DNA from 4 places in the Clostridium sp. CM038 genome. Region 1 is predicted to be linked to each of the others. Evidence: riboswitches for the same ligand, from Rfam matches in the RefSeq annotation. Region 1 holds a riboswitch; each other region holds the start of a gene.
The links. A riboswitch is a leader RNA that binds a small molecule or an ion and turns the genes downstream of it on or off. The one in region 1 is predicted to bind S-adenosylmethionine.
Positions count from the first base shown of each region.

Region 1 (3,169 bases):
GAGTAACCCACTCCCCCGTTAATTTCAGGTTCTGCCCTTCACTTATATATGGCACAATGCCTACCACAGTTATCTGCTTTTTATTATCATTCAAATGAGCAATTATATATCCATTTTCTTCATTATGAAATACTACATCTTCGATTATCCCTTGTATTTCCGGCATAAAATCTCTCCTATTTATAAATTCATATAATAACATTAATAATAATATTATTAGCAATAATATTATTATTAATGTTATTATATCATATGTATTTTACATCTCTTATGTTCAGTATACCCCTATCTTAGGTTTTATCAAAATACTACTTAATAATCACATGCACTAAAAAGGGATAACAATTAATAATTGTTATCCCTTTTTTTATATTATACGTACTTTTTTATTTCATCAACCTTGTTTAGTTTTTCCCATGAAAGATCTAAATCAATTCTTCCAAAATGTCCATAGGCAGCTACTTGTTTATAAACAGGTCTTCTTAGTTCTAATTCTCTTATAATTACAGCTGGCCTTAAATCAAATACTTTTTCAACTATTTGAACTATTTTATCATCGTCAATTTTTCCTGTTCCGAAAGTTTCGACCTCTATAGATACCGGTTTAGCTACACCTATAGCATAAGCTAACTGAATTTCCAATTTATCTGAAACTCCTGCAGCAACTAAATTTTTAGCAACCCATCTTGCAGCATATGCAGCGGATCTATCAACTTTTGTTGCATCCTTTCCTGAGAATGCTCCACCTCCATGTCTTCCATATCCACCATAAGTATCTACTATTATTTTTCTTCCTGTTAAACCAGAGTCTCCTTGCGGTCCTCCAATTACAAATCTGCCTGTAGGATTTATATAATATTTAGTATTTTCATCTAATAATCCACTTGGAACTACAGGTTTTATTACATGCTCTTTTAAATCATTTTCAATTTGATCATGAGTTGCTTCTTCCGCATGTTGAGTTGAAATAACAATAGTATCTATTCTTACTGGCTTATTATCTTCATACTCTACAGTAACTTGAGTCTTTCCGTCCGGTCTTAAGTAATCTAATGTGCCATTTTTTCTTACTTCGCTTAACTTTCTTGCTAATCTGTGAGCCATAGCAATTGGTAGTGGCATGTATTCTGGTGTCTCATTAGTTGCAAATCCAAACATCATGCCTTGATCACCAGCACCTATTGCGTCAACCTTATCAATCTCGCCTGCTTTAGATTCTAATGCCTCATCTACTCCCATAGCTATATCTGTTGATTGTTCATTAATAGACGTAAGTACAGCGCATGTGCTAGCATCAAACCCGTATTTTGCTCTAGTATATCCTATGCCTTCAATGGTATTCCTAACAACCTTAGGAACATCTACATAACAACTAGTTGTTATCTCTCCCATAACTAAAACCATTCCTGTAGTAACCGCTGTTTCACAAGCAACCCTAGCATAAGGATCTTGCTCTAAAATAGCATCAAGTACAGCATCTGAAATTTGGTCACAAATTTTGTCTGGATGTCCTTCTGTAACGGATTCTGATGTAAATAATCTTTTCATTATAATTCTCCCTTCTATTCTCTAAAATTTCCCTATAAAAAAATAAAACCTCTTCCAAATATAAGAAGAGGTGATTTAATCATCTCCCTTATCTTGCAGATTATAACTGCAGGAATTGGCACCATGGTGCATTGCACCGGTTGCCGGGTTTCATAGGGCCTTTTTCCCTCCACCTCTCTTGATAAGAGTTATCAATTATTAAGTTTTAATTATAATACCATATGCATTCTATGGTGTCAACAGAATCTAAACCCTGTAAAAAATAAAAAAAGACATCTATAGATGTCTTTTGGTGGAGGAGGACGGATTCGAACCATCGAAACATTACGTAACAGATTTACAGTCTGCCCCCTTTGGCCACTCGGGAACTCCTCCATATGTGGAGCTGGCAATAGGAATTGAACCTACAACCTGCTGATTACAAGTCAGCTGCTCTACCGTTGAGCCATGCCAGCATGCATTTTATTCTATTTTAAAAAGATTATTATGGTGGGAACAACAGGGTTCGAACCTGTGACCCTCTGCTTGTAAGGCAGATGCTCTCCCAGCTGAGCTATGCTCCCATAATTTATTGTAAGCCATAATTTATTGTAAACCATTATAAATGGTGGAGGAGGACGGATTCGAACCATCGAAACATTACGTAACAGATTTACAGTCTGCCCCCTTTGGCCACTCGGGAACTCCTCCACTTATGGAGCTGGCAATAGGAATTGAACCTACAACCTGCTGATTACAAGTCAGCTGCTCTACCGTTGAGCCATGCCAGCATATTATGTTTTATCATTTTGCCGTTTTACCGTTTTACCGTGTCGACAAGAATTATTATACAACTTTAATTAATTAATTTCAAGTCTATTATCCTTTAATAAACGACTTCTTCTCTCCATAACTATACTATTCGCATATTTGCTTAATATTAAGCATTGATACAACTTACTATTTGCACAAATAATTTATTATATTTTTTATTTGGTTTTCCTTCATATAGTTAATATACTTATATATCATTTTTTAATTAATCATTTTTTTATTCTTTATTATAATAATACACGGGATTTATTCATATAAATTATTCATAGGAAACTAATAATTTTTCCCCAGCGCAATACAAGGAGGTATATTTCTTGAGTAAAGCTAAAACCCATTATAAAGATCCTTTAGCATACTATACACTTTCTAATTTTCTAAAAGACTATATTGACAAAAATACTTTAGTTGTTTGCATAGGTACCGATAGATGTATAGGCGATTGTCTAGGTCCTTTAGTTGGTACACTTTTAAAAAATAGTTCCTTTCCATTACCTGTATATGGCACTATAGATAATCCAATTCATGCCTTAAACATAGATAGTAAATTATCTAAAATAAATGCATTGCACCCAAATTGTACTATAATAGGTGTAGATGCTTGTTTAGGAGACATTTCAAATATTGGAGAACTCCAAGCTAGAAATTATCCAATTCATCCTGGCAAAGGTGTAGGGAAAACCCTTCCTAAGGTAGGCACTCTTTCATTAATAGGTATAGTAGATTCAAGTGATGATAGTGAATTATTTACAAATAGAAACATAAGATTGAGCTTGGTAATGGATATTGCTAATGTTTTAAGCAGATCCCT
Region 1 covers NZ_CM143651.1:217,913-221,081, reverse strand. Annotated here, with positions in the region: gene recD2 (SF1B family DNA helicase RecD2) at 1-166, opposite strand, end outside; gene metK (methionine adenosyltransferase) at 373-1,548, opposite strand; SAM riboswitch class I at 1,634-1,736, opposite strand; tRNA gene ACWJKS_RS00990 (tRNA-Tyr) at 1,839-1,923, opposite strand; tRNA gene ACWJKS_RS00985 (tRNA-Thr) at 1,929-2,003, opposite strand; tRNA gene ACWJKS_RS00980 (tRNA-Val) at 2,036-2,111, opposite strand; tRNA gene ACWJKS_RS00975 (tRNA-Tyr) at 2,154-2,238, opposite strand; tRNA gene ACWJKS_RS00970 (tRNA-Thr) at 2,244-2,318, opposite strand; gene yyaC (spore protease YyaC) at 2,676-3,169, shown strand, end outside.

Region 2 (3,169 bases), 380 kb from region 1:
CCGCTTTTGACAAGACTGCTGTTATGAAGGCTTCAGGAAAGAGTGTTCCAGTTTTAATGTACCATTCAATTGACTACGAAAAAGATAATCCTATTCGTCTTCCTGTTAAAAGATTTGAGGAGCAACTAAAATATTTAAAAGATAATGGTTATTATACTATTACACTTACAAATTTATATGAATATCTTATTAAGGATATACCAATACCTGAAAAATCCATAGTTCTTACTTTTGATGATGGTTATGAAGATAATTATACGGATATGTTCCCTGTTTTGAAAAAGTATAATTTTAAAGCAACAATTTTTGTTATTACTGGTAGTATTGATAAAAGTCCTAACTATATGACTTCGAAACAGCTTGTGGAAATGGAAAAATATGGAGTGGAAATAGGGAGTCATACCGTAAAGCATGAAAATTTAAAAGAGATGCCTAAGGATAAGCAACTAGAAACTTTAGTTAAATCTAAAAAAGATTTGGAAAAAATATTAAATAAACAAATAAAATTCTTTTCCTACCCTTATGGTGGATACAGCAAAACTTCAATTGAGGCTGTACGAGAAGCAGGGTATACAATGGCTTTTAGTACTGACGGCAGATGGTCTTCCAAAGAGGATGGTATACTTTCCTTACATAGGGTATATATAAGTTCATTCCATGACATGGAAGAATTTAAGAAACGTATTTCTAATACAGATTAAATTTTAATAAAGTTCAATATTTAGAGTTGGGTCCCTAAGTTACTAGGGGCCCAACTTTTATATGTATTATTCTAGGTACACCAAATTGTAAGGTGTCTCCTGATAAACATAATAATTTAACCAGTTTAAAAAAAGCAAACTTGAGTGACCTCTCCATTTTACGATAGGTATTTTTAATGGATCGTCTTTTGGATAATAATTTTTGGGGACATTTATATTTAAGCCGTTTGCTATATCCCTGTCATATTCATTTTTTAATGTTAATGGATCATACTCTGAATGCCCGGTTATAAAAATTTGTCTTCCCTTTTTTGCTGATACAATGTAAATGCCTGATTCCTCAGATTCTGATAAAATTTCAAGCTCATCTATTTTATCAATATCAACTTTTCTTATTTCAGTATGTCTTGAATGTGGAACATAAAATTCATCATCAAATCCACTCAAAAGTTTAACGTTTTGCTTTGTTATTTTATGTTTAAACACTCCAAATACTTTACTATCAAGTTTATGTTTTTGCACTCCGTAATGATAATGAAGCCCTGCTTGAGCACCCCAACAAATATGCAAGGTAGAGTATACATTGTGAACACTCCATTCCATAATTTTTTTAAGCTCCTCCCAGTAATCCACTTCTTCAAAGGGAATACTTTCAATTGGCGCTCCAGTTATTATCATTCCATCAAATCTAGAATTCTTTATTTCTTCAAAAGTGTTATAAAATTTAATTAAATGTTCCTGCGATATATTTTTACATGCATGGCTTGCAGGGTGAAGAAGAACTATATCAATCTGTAGTGGAGAGTTCCCAAGAAGTCTTAAAATTTGTGTTTCAGTATCGATTTTTGTTGGCATAAGGTTTAAAATCACAATTTTTAAAGGCCGAATATCTTGGTGAAATGCGCAGTCTTCTGTAATAGTAAAAATGTTCTCTTTATTTAAAGTTTTAAACGCTGGAAGATTGTCAGGTATTTTTATTGGCATTTGCATCCTCCTTGTAATTAGGCATCTTATAAAAAAAAGCTGCTTTCCTATAAGGAAAGCAGCATGATTAACTTTAATAAACAATAAAATTGTATTATAAAATTTGCTATCGTCCTTATCTTTCAGATTTTATAATCTGATGGAATTGACACCATTGCACTCCACTTAAGAATGCTGGTTGTCGGGCATCATCGGGCCAGTCCCTCTGCCGCTCTGGATAAGTTGTATTCAGTTGTTATTGCTTAGTATATTACTCGTAAAAGCAATTGTCAATAGGTAAAAATGTCTTTGTTTTATTTTTGACAATATTGAACATATGTGTTACGATTGCTACTGTTCATCGGAGGGTATATAGATAATTATATGCTGGATAAGATGGTTGGATAAAGCCAACTGCCTTATCCAGCATTTTTTTATTTTAGGAGGCACATATTATGACACAACAGAACATTTTAACAGAAGGAAAGGTTATTATGAAACAAGAGAATACTTTAACAGAGGGTAAGGTTATCCCAACGCTTTTAAAATTTGCATTTCCGTTTCTATTAGCAAGCTTGTTGCAAGCACTCTATGGTGCAGCTGATTTGTTGGTTGTTGGACAGTTTGATAATTCGGCGCAAGTTTCTGCTGTGGCAACAGGAAGCCAGATTATGCAGACAATCACAAGCGTTATCCTTGGATTAACAACTGGAGGTACTATTTTAATTGGCAACTATTTGGGTGCAAAAAAATATAAAGATATTGCAGAGTCAGTTGGAACTATCATTTGTACATTTGGTATAATAGCAGCTGTGTTGACTGTAATTATGGTGGTAATGACAGGTACTATTACAAATTTAATGAATACGCCAACAGAGGCATTTGAATACACAAAACAATATATTTTTATCTGTTCTTGTGGTATTCCATTTATTATAGGGTACAATGCGTTGAGTGGTATTCTGCGAGGGCTAGACAATTCAAAAGCACCATTATTCTTTATTGCGGTAGCTTGCGTAACTAATATTATGGTAGATTTAATATTAGTGGGTGGGTTCCATATGGGGGCTCCAGGAGCTGCAATTGCTACTATAGCTGCTCAAGCTATAAGCTTCATAATTGGGGTGCTGTATATAAAAAAGATAGGTTTTAACTTTGAGTTTCATCGTAGTCATATTAGGATTGAAGCAGGAAAAGCAAAGAAGGTATTTAAGCTAGGATTACCAATAGCATTACAGGATGGTTTAATTAATATTTCTTTTATAATAATTACAGCAGTTATTAATGTAATGGGACTTACTGCTTCTGCATCTGTAGGTGTTGTCGAAAAAATAATTGTATTTACAATGCTTCCAACGATTGCATTTGCTTCAGCAATTGCATCAATGACAGCTCAGAATATGGGGGCAGGAAAGAAGGAAAGAGCAAAACAATGTTTGTATATAGGCACGGGATGCTCATTAATATTAGGAATAATATGTTATGCATATGCACAATGGAATCCA
Region 2 covers NZ_CM143651.1:595,110-598,278, forward strand. Annotated here, with positions in the region: gene ACWJKS_RS02750 (polysaccharide deacetylase family protein) at 1-701, shown strand, start outside; gene metA (homoserine O-acetyltransferase MetA) at 768-1,685, opposite strand; SAM riboswitch class I at 1,798-1,909, opposite strand; gene ACWJKS_RS02760 (MATE family efflux transporter) at 2,120-3,169, shown strand, end outside.
Region 2: another riboswitch for S-adenosylmethionine. It lies ahead of metA (homoserine O-acetyltransferase MetA); the one in region 1 lies ahead of metK (methionine adenosyltransferase).

Region 3 (3,169 bases), 200 kb from region 1:
TTTTTTAGATTTCATTGCGCGTATCATATACTCTTTAGATTTATCGCATCCACCAATAAGTTCAACCACAATTTTTATACTTTCATCATTTATAATATCATCAATGTTATCTGTTAATAGGCCATTAGGTGCTTTGACATCTCTTTTTTTATTTATATCTTTTACAAGTATTTTAGCAACTTCTATTTCATAATTTGAACGTTTCATTATTTCTTTTTTATTTTCCTGAAGTATTTTCCATACACCTGTCCCAACATTTCCAAAACCTAAAATCGCTATTTTTACCTTTTTCATATTAGTTTTCCTTTCTAAACTTTAAAGTTATTCCTCCGTCATCTAAGGTGATGGAGGAATATAGTTAGGAACAAGACCTTATTTTGAAACCAACTGCCAAAGAATTATTAACTTTTTATTGAATAGATTTTTCTAGAGCTTGCGTCAAATCGTATATAATGTCATCGATACCCTCAACACCAATTGAAAGTCTTATCAAATCTGAAGTAACTCCAGCAGATTTTTGCTCCTCTGCGTTAAGCTCTGCATGAGTTGTGCTTGAGGGGTGAATTACTAGAGATTTTGCATCTGCAACATTTGCAAGCAGCGAAAATAATTCTACACTATTAATAAATTTCTTTCCAGATTCAAGGCCACCTTTTATTCCAAAAGTGAATATTGATCCTGCGCCCTTTGGTAGGTATTTTTTAGCTAATTCTTTATATTTGCTCCCTTCAAGTTCAGGATAATTTACCCATGAAACATTTGGATGCTTACTCAAAAATTTAACAACTTGCCTAGCGTTTGCTACATGTCTCTCAACTCTTAATGATAATGACTCCAAACCTTGAAGAAATAAAAATGCACTTTGAGGGCTAAGCGTAGCACCGGTGTTTCTTAAAAGTTGAACTCTAGCTTTCAAAGCAAATGCTGGAGCACCTAAATTAGCATATACTATTCCATTATAACTTTTATCCGGAGTTGTAAAATCAGGGAATTTACCGCTTGCTGCCCAATCAAATTTACCAGCATCAACTATAATTCCACCAATAGTAGTTCCATGTCCTCCAATGAACTTTGTTGCTGAATGAATAATTACATCTGCACCATACTCAATTGGACGACAAAGGAATGGAGTTGCAAAGGTATTGTCAATAATAAGGGGTATTTTATTTTCATGAGCAATATTCGCTACTGCCTCTATATCTAGAACGTTTATTTTTGGGTTTCCCATTGTTTCAGCATAAAGTGCTTTTGTTTTATTCGAGATAGCTTTTCTAAAATTTTCAGGATCATCTGGATCAACAAATGTTACGTTAATTCCAAGTTTTCTAAGAGTAACATTAAATAGTTCATAAGTACCACCATATAGAGTGCTTGCAGCTACTATTTCATCACCTGAATTTGCTACATTAAGTATTGCATAGAATGTTGCAGCTATTCCTGAAGCTGTAGCAAGTCCTGCTACTCCGCCTTCAAGAGCGGCTACTCTTTTTTCAAAAACGTCTGTAGTTGGGTTCATTATTCTTGAATATATATTTCCTTCTTCTTTTAATTGAAATAAATTTGCTGCATGATCTGCATTTTTAAAAACATAAGATGATGTTTGATAAATTGGAACTGCTCTTGATCCTGTAGTAGGATCTGGAACCTGCCCTGCATGTACCTGTAATGTTTCAAAACTTAATTTTCGCTCACTCATATTAATTTCTCCTTTTATAATTATTTTTCAAAAAAAAGCTGCTCTCCTATAAGGAAAGCAGCATGATTAATTTTATTAAACAATAAAATTGTATCATAAAATTTGCTATCGTCCTTATCTTTCAGATTTTACAATCTGATGGAATTGACACCATTGCACTTCTTTTAAAAATGCTGGTTGTCGGGCATCATCGGGCCAGTCCCTCTGCCGCTCTGGATAAGTTATATTTAGTTGTTAGTATTTAGTACATTATTTATTTAGATTTTTGGGGAAGAAAAAAAGCTACTTTCCTATAAGGAAAGTAGCAATAGTTAACTTTAATAAACAATAAAATTGTATCATAAAATTTGCTAACATCCTTATCTTTCAGATTTTACAATCTGCAGGAATTGACACCACTACATTCGAATAAGAATGCTGGTTGTCGGGCTTCATCGGACCAGTTCCTCTGCCACTCTGGATAAGTTGTATTCAGTTATTAGTATTTAGTATATTACTCATAAAAACAATTGTCAATACTTTTTTAAAAGATAAAATTATTTTAATTATGCCCTTTTATAATACTATATGCTGCACTGAACATACCAAATAAAATGCCAACGATAGGGAATATAATCCAATTAATGTGCCATAGATTAAAAACTAATCCACTGACAAGGAAGATACAGATTGCTAATGGCCATACGATAGCAGCAACTGCACCAATAAGTTTATTATCTTCAGTTTTTTCTTTTGAAAAGTCACCAATCTGTAAAAGAATACTAAAACTCTGCTTAATATTTCCAAAATATATAAAGAGGAAAACGGCAATAGCAATCATCACAAGTAAAACAACTACTCCGTAGCTAGATGCATTGTCGCCAAAAGCAGATGATACAAAAAGTGCAACTGGTGATATGACACATATGCACACACCTGTTATTACAGATATCATATGGGTTGATGCAAAAGCATTATTTTTTTGATTTACAATTACTTTTACATGAGGAGGCAAATCAAAACCGCTTTGTAGATACTTGTATTTTTCTAGCTTTATACCGGAATAAATGAATAAAGCTATAGCAGGTACAAGTAGAATAAATAGTGGAATAATACCAAACATATCGCTGAAATTTTTTGAAATACCTTTACCGAGAATGCCATTATCTACGAGAGTGGTAATTAATATTAATATAGCCGTTGCTACAATACATAAAGAAACACCAATACCCAACAATAAGCCAGATCTCTTTTTTTCAGCCATAAAATTATCTGCATCTTCCTGTGTAATGGTTTTAAGTATAACATCATCTTTCATATGTTCGATGCCGAGTTCATCAATTAATTCGTCAATATTGCCAAATTCTGAAATTACAATACCAATGGCCTCATTTTCTGATTTTCCATCATTCTTATTCTCGTTATATTTTTCTTCCATATTCCATAATAAATCGTTTTTTAATTTGACCGTCTGATTTGTTCTTGGTAGGACTT
Region 3 covers NZ_CM143651.1:415,980-419,148, forward strand. Annotated here, with positions in the region: gene ACWJKS_RS01845 (homoserine dehydrogenase) at 1-294, opposite strand, end outside; gene ACWJKS_RS01850 (O-acetylhomoserine aminocarboxypropyltransferase/cysteine synthase family protein) at 410-1,696, opposite strand; SAM riboswitch class I at 1,808-1,919, opposite strand; SAM riboswitch class I at 2,053-2,163, opposite strand; gene ACWJKS_RS01855 (permease prefix domain 1-containing protein) at 2,238-3,169, opposite strand, start outside.
Region 3: another riboswitch for S-adenosylmethionine. It lies ahead of ACWJKS_RS01850 (O-acetylhomoserine aminocarboxypropyltransferase/cysteine synthase family protein); the one in region 1 lies ahead of metK (methionine adenosyltransferase).

Region 4 (3,169 bases), 660 kb from region 1:
CCAGACAGCTCTCCTTATACCTTTATAATCTATACCACCATGTTTATAAAATCTTTGGTCTTCTATTGAAGTGACAGCTTTACCTACATAGGGATTTAAGTCTGCTTCTTTTGTGTAATAATATGTATTGGTCTTAAATTCTTTTAATAGTTTACCATTAGTATCAAAAAATTGTGTTGGTTTTCGGGTATTAAAGGAGGTTTCGTTTATGGTTTGTGCTATATTGTTAGCATCTTTTATAGTTGCCTCTATTTTAGGACCATATTTAATATAACCATATCCTAAAGTTATCGTAGCCGATACGAAAATTATTGCAGAAAATATCAATAAACCTTTAACGATTTTTTTCCAAAGTTTCTTTTTAACCGGTGCTATTTTTATGGGTTCTACATTTTGATTATCATCCATTAATATCTCCTCCTTTTTTTATTATACAAAAAATGTCCAGGGTTAGCCCTGGATGACCACGCTTCATACATACGTAAAGGGGGGGGCTTACTTGGTCGCCATAAGTATTTTCCTGTTTTTAGTCCTATATTCAATTGTTATTACTGAATTCTAATACTAGGTCACATAAAAGAGACCTTATGGGTCTCTCTTATACTATTAAAAAAGTGCTTAGTTTATGTGTGTATAATACAATTATTTTACAATTTTGTCAATAACACCAAGTTATATGATGTGATTTCTATTGATGTTAATTATTTCTTATTGGCATTTCAAACATTAGCCATACAATGTATCCTCCTAGAACAATATAATTATTACAATATATTATAACATAAATAATGTAACATGAATATTTATGTTATATATAAAGTATGAACAAAATATATATTATGATGAAACATCATTAGACAGTTGTATGATGTTTGGAGAAGGTGTATATAAAAACTTCTTTACATAGCATTCATATAGTGATATTATAAATCTAATTTAATAAATAAGTTAATTCTCATCAAGAGAGATAGAGGGACTGGCCCGATGACATCTCGGCAACCATCAGACGTATTGTCTGAATAGGTGCTAAATCCTGCGTTAATTTCATTGTAAATTAGCGGAAGATGAGAGAGGTGTCTTTGTAATTTTATACCTCTTTCATCATTATATAATGATGAAAGAGGTTTTTGTTTTTTTGAATAGATGTAAATAAAATTTAATAGTGTCTTATCAAGAGAGGTGGAGGGACTGGCCCTATGAACCCCGACAACCAGTATCATATTATGATACATGGTGTTAATTCCTGCAGCATTGCTGCAAGATAAGAATAAGTTTGGAAGTAGTGCCCAAGTTTATTCTTGGGCTCTATTTTTTTAGAGTGATGTTTAAAGAAAGGATCAAAAGGTAAAGATGAATTATAAGAAATGAAAAGGAGAAGGGATATCATGATTAAAGTTCGAGGTGTAAGTAAAAGTTTTTCAGGGGTTAAAGTGTTAAATGATGTTTCATTTACAGTGGAGGAAGGTGATATTTATGGTGTTATTGGTCACAGTGGAGCTGGTAAATCCACTTTACTTAGATGCTTTAATGGGCTTGAAACCTATGATACAGGTACCATTAATATAATGGAAAAAGGGGTGAAACAGCTAAGTTTGAAAGAACTTCGCGAGTTTAGGAAAAATGTAGGCATAATATTTCAAAGTTTTAATCTTATTAACAGTAAAAATGTTTTTGAAAACATAGCATTTCCACTAGAAATATGGGGAAACGATAAAAATTTTATTAAAAAAAGAGTAGATAGCTTAATAGAGTTAGTAGGACTTAAGGATAAAGCAAACACCAATGTAAAACAACTTAGCGGAGGGCAGAAGCAAAGAGTTGGAATTGCAAGAGCGCTTTCACTTAATCCGAAAATATTACTTTGTGATGAAGCTACCTCTGCACTAGATCCTAAAACTACAAAATCTATATTAGAGCTTTTAAGGGCTATCAATAACAAATTTAATATAACAATTATTGTAGTTACCCATCAGATGGAAGTGGTAAAAGAAATTTGTAATAAATTTATTCTTTTAGAAGGAGGGGAAATTAAAAGCCATGGCATTACCGATGAACTATTTATTAGGCCAACAAAGGAAATGCAAACACTTATGGGAGAGGAAGAATTACTGCCTAGCACGGGATATAACATTAAAATATTTTTTACAAAGGAAATTACCCAGAGTTGCCTTATAACATCAATTGCCAGGGAGTTAAATATTGATTTTTCAATAGTATGGGGCAGGCTTGAAAAATTTAGGGATAACGTAATGGGAAGTCTCATAATAAATGCAAGTAAAGAGAATAAGAAGAAGATATTAAATTATTTAGATGAAAAATCTATAGAGTGGGAGCTCATTAATTATTCTGTGCAGCTTGAGAAGCACAAGGGAGAGAGTATAAATGCTATTTAAAGATATTTTATTACCTGCACTAAAAGAAACTATATATATGGTAACATTATCCACGATTTTTACAGTTATTTTAGGGTTTATTTCAGCAGTAGGATTAATTATAACTGGACCTATTGGCCTAAGGCCAAACACTTTAATCTATAAAATCTTAAATTTAGTAATAAATGTACTTAGGTCTTTTCCGTTTATTATACTAATGATATCTATATTCCCTTTAACTAAGCTTATAGTTGGAACAACAATAGGTACTAATGCAGCTATAGTTCCTCTAACGCTTGGTGCAGCACCTTTTGCTGCAAGAATAATAGAATCTGCACTTTTAGAAGTGGATTATGGAATTGTTGAAGCAGCTAAGTCATTTGGTGCAAAAACCTATCAAATTATATTTAAGGTTATGTTAAAAGAGGCAATGCCGTCTATAGTTCTTGGAGTTACGTTAACAATAATAAACATTATAGGTTACTCAGCTATGGCTGGGACAATTGGTGGAGGGGGACTTGGAGATGTAGCCGTAAAATATGGTTACTATAGATTTAAGTCAGATATCATGATATACACTGTAATTATATTAATTGCAGTTGTGCAAGTAATTCAAGCCTTAGGAAATATATTGTACAGAAAAATGATTAAATAAGTTTTGAATTATAAAAATATTAAAAGAAAAATAAGAGGAGGAAATTAAAAATGAAAAAAATATTAAGCATATTATTAACAATAGTTGTGATTTTTACACTGAGTGGATGTGGAGCAAAAAAAGAGGCGGATGTAACTGAGAA
Region 4 covers NZ_CM143651.1:3,692,274-3,695,442, reverse strand. Annotated here, with positions in the region: gene ACWJKS_RS16915 (transglycosylase domain-containing protein) at 1-408, opposite strand, end outside; SAM riboswitch class I at 953-1,071, shown strand; SAM riboswitch class I at 1,165-1,268, shown strand; gene ACWJKS_RS16910 (methionine ABC transporter ATP-binding protein) at 1,386-2,393, shown strand; gene ACWJKS_RS16905 (methionine ABC transporter permease) at 2,383-3,027, shown strand; gene ACWJKS_RS16900 (MetQ/NlpA family ABC transporter substrate-binding protein) at 3,078-3,169, shown strand, end outside.
Region 4: another riboswitch for S-adenosylmethionine. It lies ahead of ACWJKS_RS16910 (methionine ABC transporter ATP-binding protein); the one in region 1 lies ahead of metK (methionine adenosyltransferase).